DNA from 4 places in the Desulfofundulus salinus genome. Region 2 is predicted to be linked to each of the others. Evidence: riboswitches for the same ligand, from Rfam matches in the RefSeq annotation. Region 2 holds a riboswitch; each other region holds the start of a gene.
What was found. Region 2 has a riboswitch for cobalamin ahead of D7024_RS06050 (DUF2162 domain-containing protein). Riboswitches for the same ligand answer to the same signal wherever they lie in the genome.
Positions count from the first base shown of each region.

Region 1: it holds a riboswitch for cobalamin, as region 2 does, so the genes downstream of both, cobT (nicotinate-nucleotide--dimethylbenzimidazole phosphoribosyltransferase) here and D7024_RS06050 (DUF2162 domain-containing protein) in region 2, are expected to answer to the same signal.
Region 3: it holds a riboswitch for cobalamin, as region 2 does, so the genes downstream of both, thiC (phosphomethylpyrimidine synthase ThiC) here and D7024_RS06050 (DUF2162 domain-containing protein) in region 2, are expected to answer to the same signal.
Region 4: it holds a riboswitch for cobalamin, as region 2 does, so the genes downstream of both, D7024_RS03255 (energy-coupling factor ABC transporter permease) here and D7024_RS06050 (DUF2162 domain-containing protein) in region 2, are expected to answer to the same signal.

Region 1 is NZ_RBWE01000001.1:2,232,845-2,235,023, reverse strand. Features, by position in the region: gene D7024_RS11460 (flagellar assembly protein A) at 1-102, shown strand, start outside; gene D7024_RS11455 (ferredoxin domain-containing protein) at 120-650, shown strand; cobalamin riboswitch at 727-879, shown strand; gene cobT (nicotinate-nucleotide--dimethylbenzimidazole phosphoribosyltransferase) at 1,239-2,179, shown strand, end outside.
Region 2 is NZ_RBWE01000001.1:1,170,294-1,172,472, forward strand. Features, by position in the region: gene bioF (8-amino-7-oxononanoate synthase) at 1-398, opposite strand, end outside; cobalamin riboswitch at 602-794, shown strand; cobalamin riboswitch at 967-1,246, shown strand; gene D7024_RS06050 (DUF2162 domain-containing protein) at 1,368-2,179, shown strand, end outside.
Region 3 is NZ_RBWE01000001.1:2,563,470-2,565,648, forward strand. Features, by position in the region: gene thiC (phosphomethylpyrimidine synthase ThiC) at 1-967, opposite strand, end outside; cobalamin riboswitch at 1,076-1,270, opposite strand; gene D7024_RS12980 (fumarylacetoacetate hydrolase family protein) at 1,334-2,092, opposite strand; gene D7024_RS15450 (class I SAM-dependent methyltransferase) at 2,153-2,179, opposite strand, start outside.
Region 4 is NZ_RBWE01000001.1:628,484-630,662, reverse strand. Features, by position in the region: gene D7024_RS03260 (energy-coupling factor ABC transporter substrate-binding protein) at 1-116, opposite strand, end outside; gene D7024_RS03255 (energy-coupling factor ABC transporter permease) at 119-865, opposite strand; cobalamin riboswitch at 1,267-1,546, opposite strand; gene D7024_RS03250 (DsrE/DsrF/DrsH-like family protein) at 1,714-2,179, opposite strand, start outside.

The DNA.
Region 1 (2,179 bases), 1.1 Mb from region 2:
GTGCAGGTGGGGCAGCGCCGCCTGGTTCTTACGCAGGAAATGGGCTCCTTTAAAGCCCGTCTCAATAAAGAGGGAGAACTGGATATTGTCCCCGGAAATTAATGCAATCAGGGAAGGTGATGGGTTTGCGCGAGGCTATTTTAATGGTCGCTCAATTGATGGCCCTGTCGGCCCGGACCGCTCCCAAGGGGCTCGGCCAGGATTATGTGGGTACCCGGGTGCTGTCGGGAGAAGAGCTCTCCCGGCTGGCTGATGAAATGGAACGCTTTGGAAGGGAGCGGGGCAAGGTTAATTTCGACCGTGATGCCGATAATGTACGCCGCTCCGATGCAGTATTGCTCATTTCCCTGACGGAAAACAAGCCTTTAGGTTTAAATTGCGGAGCCTGCGGTTACAGCCGGTGTGAGGATTTACAAAGCCACGAAGGACCGGAGTTTCCTGGACCTCTGTGCGCCTGGCGTCTTTTAGATGTGGGTATTGCCCTGGGATCGGCGGTCAAAACGGCCAGCCTCTTTAACGCCGACAACCGGATCATGTACCGGGTGGGTACGGTGGCCCGCCAGATGGGTTTACTCCAGGGTCCCATTGTGGTGGGTATTCCCATTTCTGCTACAGGCAAGAACATTTATTTTGATCGCCCGGTAAAGTGATACCGGTAAATTTTAATTTCAGATTCATGGCAGGAAAAATATCCGGGCACGTAGAACTAACAACTACATCAACAGGCAAATATTAAACATCAGCAGGTGCCCCCGTTTTTAACCGGGGGAGAATAGGGAATCAGGTGAAAATCCTGAGCGGTCCCGCCACTGTGATCGGGGAGCAACCTCCAACGGTATAAGCCACTGGCAAGGCACTCACTGATGAGCTGCTGAAGTATCCCCAGTTATTCAGCCGGTTGGCTGGGTAGCGAGCGACTTGAGCCGAGTATTAGTTTGGCCCGCGAGGCTCACCGGAGCGAACGAGGGCCAAAACCGGCTAGGTTGGAAAGTGGGGATAACTCACTGATGAGCTGATACATGCGATGGCACTTGTTTCAGCAATGGAAATGTAACAGCATGGTTTAATCATATCACTGGTGAGTGCTGGCTGGGAAGGCGGTTGGTTGTGAGGAACCGGAGCCAGGAGACCTGCCTGCTGATTCTTTCACCGCTGGATGATGGTAAAGTCCACGGCCTTGTTCGGGCTGTGGACTTTTTAATTTAATCTGAACTTTAACACGTGGGAGGTTGATCGTTTTGCTGCTGGAAAAGACCATTGCCGAAGTGGGAACGCTATACCTGGAGCCCATGGCTGAAGCCAAAAAACGGCTGGACAGTCTGATCAAGCCACCTGGCAGCCTGGGCCGGCTGGAGGAGCTGGCCGTCCAACTGGCCGGTATTACCGGCAACCCCCGCCCCGTGGTTGGCGACCGGGTGATTATCATTATGGCCGGGGATCACGGTGTGGTGGCCGAGGGAGTGAGTGTGGCGCCCCAGGAGATCACCCACCAGCAGATTCCGGCTTTCCTTTCGGGGGTGGCCGGTATCGGCGTGCTGGGGCGGCTGGCCGGCGCCCGCCTGGTAGTGGTGGACGTGGGAGTAGCGGTGCCGGTAGATTACCCCGGTGTGCTTAACCGGAAAGTGCGTCCCGGGACGGGGAACATTGCCCGCGGCCCGGCCATGACCCGGGAGGAAGCGGTACGGTCGGTGGAAGTGGGTATTGAGGTTGTCCAGGGGGAGATCGACCGGGGAGCCACTTTGATTGGCCTTGGCGATATGGGCATCGGAAACACCACTCCCAGCAGCGCCATTGCCGCGGTGCTGGGTGGTTATACCCCCGAGGAGGTTACCGGCAGGGGCACCCTGGTCAACGACCAGGTTCTGCGCCAGAAGATAAAAGTGGTAGCCATGGCGCTGGAAGTGAACCGGCCCGATCCAGCAGACGCTCTGGACGTGCTGGCCAAAGTGGGTGGGCTGGAGATTGGCGGCCTGGCCGGGGTTATTCTGGGGGCAGCCGCCCGGCGGGTGCCCGTGGTCATCGACGGCTTTATTACCACTGCGGCGGCCATGGTGGCGGTTGCCCTGCAGCCCCGGGTGAAGGAATTTATGATTGCTTCTCATCTTTCCGGCGAACAGGGCCATCGTTTGATGCTGGAGTATTTAGGACTGGTACCCATGCTTTACCTGAACATGCGCCT
Region 2 (2,179 bases):
CTGGCATGGTTAAGCTGATCACTGATAACCAGGTCGCCCCGGCCCACGAGGGCCGATATCACTCCCAGGTTGGCCATATACCCGGTGTTAAAGACAATTGCGTCTTCGGTTCCTTTGAACCGGGCAATTCTTTTTTCTAAAAGACGGTGCAAAGTAAAATTACCTGTGGTCAGGCGGGAGCCCCCGCTGCCGGTTCCCCATCTTTTTACGGCGGCTATTGCTGCAGCCTTTACCCGCGGGTGGGTAGCTAAACCAAGGTAGTTGTTAGAAGAAAATAATAGCATTTCCCGACCGTTAATAATGGTTTTGGGTTCAGAAGGGCCGTCTATAAGGTACAATGAACGATACAGATTATGTTCTTTCATTAAACGCAATTCTTCGCTTAAGAAATCAATCAATTTTATTCCCTCCCCGAAACTTAAAGCAATGCGCGGGTTAAATGTTATTCTCCACCGTTAACCGTTATTCCTGCATAGGTTAACGTTTTTAAGCCGCTCTGCCACGCCCCGACTGCACCCTATAACGAAAAATGGTTTTCTATTGTCAATTTACTATGGACAACTTATCAGAAATGTGTTACTGTTTCATGTAAAGGGATTTAACCGCATAGCCGTGTCCGGGTTCCCCTGCCAATCAGGCAGGGGTAAAAGGGAACCAGGTGAAAATCCTGGACGGTGGGGCCACTGTGAATGGGTAGCAGCTTTCCACAGGGCCACTGGACCGGAGAGTCCGGGAAGGCGGGAAGCAGGCGATGACCCATGAGTCAGGAGACCTGCCCGGGCACGCGGCACGGAAAGCCTCCCAGGGAACAGGGGTTTGTGCCGGTGGTAATCTTACCATTTTTTACGTGGGATTATAGCCATTGTAAACAAACCCCGGTCTCTGACAGGCCGGGGTTATTCGTTTTAATGTGTACCATTTTCGGTTAAATGGCAGCAAATGGTTTAATGTCCTGCTGCCTGATGACAATTTCATACCGGAACGGGTGCTTTTACCCCGAGGGGTGAAAGTGAAAAGGGAAGCCGGTGCAAATCCGGCGCGGTCCCGCCACTGTGAGGGGGAGGGACTCCACAGCAAAGTCACTGTCCAGCACTCAGTAAGATTGCTTTCTGCTTTGATAGAAATTTGGTTACTGCTACGATAAGGTTACGGCGAAGGAAACCATAACATGGCTGAGTGCTGGATGGGAAGACGTGGAGCTCCGGTGAACCCGAGCCAGGAGACCTGCCCGTTACCGGAACGACCGGACCAACCTGCGCGGACGGGGGGTGGTTTAATTTGTCGTGGCATGATTGTGGTGCCAGGGCTAATCCTCCATCTGGGTAGATGGGGGATTTTTTATTAAGGCAAGATGGGAAGGGGTCTGTATGTCAATTTATGGTGGACTTCTGCTGGCAACTCTTGTTCTCAGTATTAAAACAGGATTGATCCTGGGTGCCTCGTGGCTGAGCCGGTGGGGGCTGGTGCTGACATCTTTTTTGTTCGGGAGTATCCTTTACGGGCTGGTTGTATTCTTTGGTACACATCAACAAACCCTGATTTCCTTTCTGGATCGTTACACCTTTGCAGGAGCCTTGCTGGTAGCCATATTTCTGATTTACCTGGGGCTGCAGGAGGAAAAGGGAGCAGGGAGTTCCTCCCCGGGTTGCTTGCGTGAAGCAAGTTTTCGCTCCAGGGGAGATGGGGAATTTGCCGGTAAGGCGGTTGCCTCTAACAGCTCCTGTCATTTCCTTGCAGGACAGCCGGCGCCAGGGGCTGTTATTTCTCCTGCTCTGGAGCGGTTTAAGTATGCCCTGGGTTTTTTACCCTGTCCTTTATGCCTGGTTGCCCTGGCCTTTTCAGTCATTGTAGCCAGTTCCATGGTGGGTACAGGGCTTTCTCGCCTGGGACTGTTTGTTGCGGTGCTGTTTTTTATCCTGGTTATTGTGACCAGCCTTGCCATGAGAAGAGCGATCCGTTTGACCGGGTATAAGCCTGTAGCTATTTTTAATCCGTTGTTGTTGTTTACCGGATTGATGACGCTTATCTTTGCTCTTTTTATTCCCAACTTTGTCCAGGCCATGACCATGCCCTTAACTCCCGTGAACATTGATTCGCCCCGCTGGCTGGCGGCGGTGTTAGCGGGGTTGGTGATCTTAAGCCTGGCGGGTTATTTTCGCTATCAGATCAATTTTTTAAA
Region 3 (2,179 bases), 1.4 Mb from region 2:
CCCCGGCCCAGGCCGAAAGCGCCCCGCCGATGGCCGCCGTAATATGGTCGTATCCCGGAGCGATATCCGTAACCACCGGGCCGAAGACAAAATAGGGCGCGCCGTGGCAGAGCTGCTTTTCCAGCTGCACGGTGGCCTTCAGGTGCCCCAGGGGGACGTGCCCCGGCCCTTTGACCATCACCTGCACCTGCTGCTTCCGGGCCCGGGCCACCAGTTCCCCCAGCACCACCAGCTCCTGCACCTGGGCCGCGTCCAGGGAGTCGGCCAGGCAGCCTGGACGCCACCCATCGGCCAGGCTCAAGGTAACATCGTAGCGGCGGCAGATCTCCAGCAGCCGGTCGAAATGCTCGTAAAGGGGATTCTCCTGCTGGTTGTAAATCATCCAGCCCATTAAGTGGCTGCCCCCATGACTGACCAGGTAATCGACGCGGCGGTGCTTTCTGGCCGCCCGCAGGGTCTGCCAGGTGGTGGCGCAGTGCAGGGCCAGAAAATCCACCCCGTCGGCGGCCTGCCGCTCGATAACTTCGAACATTTCGTCCACCTTCATTTTTACCGCCGCCCCGTACTTCTCCCGGGCCTCGGCAAGGGCCTGGTACACGGGCAGGGTACCCACGGGCGTGGTCGTTGCCGCCAGCACGGCCCGCCGGGCACCGTCAATATCCCCGCACACACTCAAATCCATAATGGCATCAGTGCCGGCTTCCACGGCCGCCCGTACTTTAGCGACCTCGCCCTCGATGGTGTCCCCTTCCGCCGCCAGGCCCACACTGGCGCTTACCTTCACGGCAAAGCCCGTTCCGATGCCCACGGGATCGATGTTCTTTCTCGCGCGGTTGCGGGGTATGACGATGGTGCCTTGAGCCACTCCCCGGCGAACGAACTCCGGATCCACCCCCTCCCGCCCGGCCACCCTTTTCATTTCCGGGGTAATCTCACCGGCCAGGGCCCTGGCCATTTGCGTTGGCATTTCGCGACACCTCCGTTTGGTTAAAATAAAAAGTCCCCAGCCAAAACTTTACCTGGCTGAGGACTTTACCATCATCCTCCGCGCACGGCCGCCCTTTCGCGCGAGAGCAGCCATTCTCTCAAACAGGCAGGTCTCCTGGCTAACGGATCATCGCTTTTTATCCCGGCCTTCCCGGCCAAACCCCAGTGACCGGGATAAGCTCCCCGACTACAGTGGCGGGACCGCGCCGTTTCCGGGTGGTATGCCACCCGTCCGGACTTCCCTATTCTCCCCCTGCGGGGCACCTGTTTGACTATTCAGTTATTGTTTATATGGGATTCTACCACACCGGCCCGGCAACGTCAAGCAAAATTTGGAACGGTTATTTTATTTTTTGACTACCGGGTTGGCCAGCCGGCCGATGCCGGATATAACCACCTCTACCGTGTCCCCCGGCTGCACCGGCCCCACCCCTGCAGGCGTACCGGTAAGGATGATATCCCCGGGCAAAAGGGTCATGATGCGGGAGATAAAACTGACCAGCCGGTATACCGGAAAGATCAACTGGGACGTGGAGGAATGCTGTTTTCGCTCCCCGTTGAGGTAGAGCGAAACTTCCCTGTCTCCCGGGTCGACGCCGGTGACGATGTAGGGACCCAGGGGCAGGAAGGTGTCAAACGACTTGGCCCGGGTCCACTGCCCGTCCTTTTTCTGGAGGTCCCGGGCGGTAACGTCGTTGGCACAGGTATAGCCCAGTATGTACCCGGCCGCTTCTTCCTCCCGCACCTGCCGCGCCTTTTTCCCGATCACCACCGCCAGTTCGGCCTCGTAGTCCACCTGATGGCTCATGGCCGGGTAAACAATGGGTTCCCCGGGGCCGATCACGGCGGTGGACGGCTTCAGGAACAGGACCGGCTCATCCGGCAGGGCCATACCCAGCTCCAGGGCGTGGTCCCGGTAATTGAGCCCCACACACACCGCCTTGGTGGGCAGGCAGGGAGCCAGCAGGTCCAGCTCCGGCAGGGCGAACTGCCGCCCGGATACCGGTTCCAAAGATTGAAAGGGATCGGCCACCGGTAAAACCGTGTCACCTTCAACTATGCCGTAGAAAATTTCTCCCCTGTGATGAAAACGACCAATACGCATAAAAAAACACCCCTGCTACAGTTGATGAGATTTTGATGCTTTATTATTTTACCATACTTTTTACACATTTGGGGGTGAATACAGGGG
Region 4 (2,179 bases), 540 kb from region 2:
TTCTCTGCCTGTTCATCGGCCCCCCCAAATTCAGCATTTTTATTCATCAACAGAGGAAAGACAGCCAGTACCAGGACAATGAAAATCAATAACAGGTTTTTTACACCGGTTCTCATTCTCATACCCCCCGGGATAAGACTCGCAGTTGTTCCAGTTCATGGCGGTTGTGAGCAACCAGGAAGTTAAAAACAATAATGGTCAGAATACCCTCGCTGATGGCCAGCGGCACCTGGGTTACCGCAAAGATACCCATGAACTTGATCATGGCCGCTACCACCCCGCCATGGGAAGCGGGAAAGGCCAGCGCCAATTGTATGGACGTGGTAACATAGGTCAACAGGTCACCTAAAAAGGCAGCCAAAAATACCGAAAGCCACCGGGGCAGGGCCAACCTTTCACCCAACCGGTAAATAACGTAGGCCACCAGGGGGCCCACCACCGCCATGGAAAAGGTGTTGGCCCCCAGCGTGGTTAAGCCGCCGTGAGCCAGCAGAACCGCCTGAAAGAGCAGCACGATGCAGCCCAATACGCTCATGGCCCACGGCCCGAAAAGTATGGCCCCCAGCCCGACGCCGGTGGGATGAGAACAGCTGCCGGTAACGGAAGGAAGTTTCAAAGCCGAAAGGACAAAGGCAAAGGCACCAGCCAGCCCCAGGAGCATTTTCACACCCGGGTCAACCTTTACGGCCTTTTGAATGGACAGGATACCTGCAACGAGAAACGGTAAGGTCAGAGCATACCAGAAAAGACACCACTTTAAGGGAAGAAACCCCTCCATTATGTGCATGGCCCAGGCATTTTGCTGGGGAAAGAACAGGAAAAGAAGAAAGAGAATGGATAAAAGGATCCCCGTATTCTTCCTCATAAAAAGACCTCCCTTATAAATAAGGTCACCCGGCAAGCGGCCCGCCCAACCATCACAAAGAAAACCCCCCGACCTGGTGCCGGGGGGTAATGTAACCGTGTGAACACAAAAAGGACATGCTCCACCGCTCCCCCGGTACAGATACTGAGGAGTGGAATAGGCATGTCCTCTGCTGCCCTCAGGTCATGGCCCCCTCAAGTCACCCAAAGTTTCCTTAAAAAAGTTGAAGGGGCTCCCCGGACAGTGGACCACATCACCCTTTAAGCCTTATCCCTCGGGATAAAGCACCTATTCCTGCAATCTGACATTTTTAAAAAACTAACAACCCCTGCGTGTCCGGGTGCAGGGGTAAAAGCATCCATACTCTAACCTCTTTCACCTCCCCATGGACCGTAGGTACAAACGGTGAAAAGGAACGGGCAGGTTTCCTGGCTCATGGATCACTGCCCCACCACGCCTTCCCAGCCCAGCACTCAGCCATGCTTATTTCCGTTCATTGCTACTTTAATCTTTATCATCAGCTAATCTCTGTCACAGCAGAATCAAATTAACTGAGTGCTGGGCCAGTGGCTTTGTGTGGCGGACTCCCCATTCACAGTGGCGGCACCGCGTCAGATTTTCACTGACTTCCCTCTATCCCTGTCTTTACCGGCAGGGAGCACCCGTCCACTTTATTCAATTGCCTAAATTATAGCACAACAGGTATACCCTGTCCAGAAATTTTCCCGCTCACAAACTTCCCAAACCTTAGTCCCAGAACCCCGTCGTAAAATTGCTGGTAAAAACGGCATTGCCTCCACGCCAAAAAATTTTAAAGACCTGTCCCTTTAGCGCAGCTCTTTAAAAGGCTAAATGAAAAGGTTTACATTGGCCTCGTCGGCTTCGGCCAGGTAAGTGGCCACCCCGGCAAACTCCAGACCGTCGATGAGTTCTTCTTTTCTTATGCCCATTACGTCCATGGACATGGTACAGGCAATCATCCTTATACCCTGCTCCCTGGCAGATTCGATAAGTTTCGGAAGGGGGGTAACATTTTGCTGCCTCATTACGATCTTCATCATTTTTGCACCCAGGCCGCCGAAATTCATCTTCGATATCCCCAGCTTGTTGGCACCCCTGGGCATCATCCAGCCGAACAGCGCCTGCAAAAAGCTCTTCTTTACCTTAACCTTCTCCGGCCTTCTCAGGGTGTTCAATCCCCAGAAGGTGAAAAACATGGTAACCTCGTCACCCATGGCGGCAGCGCCATTGGCTATGATAAAGGCGGCCATAACCCGGTCAAGATCACCGCTGAAGACGATGATGGTTTTTTTC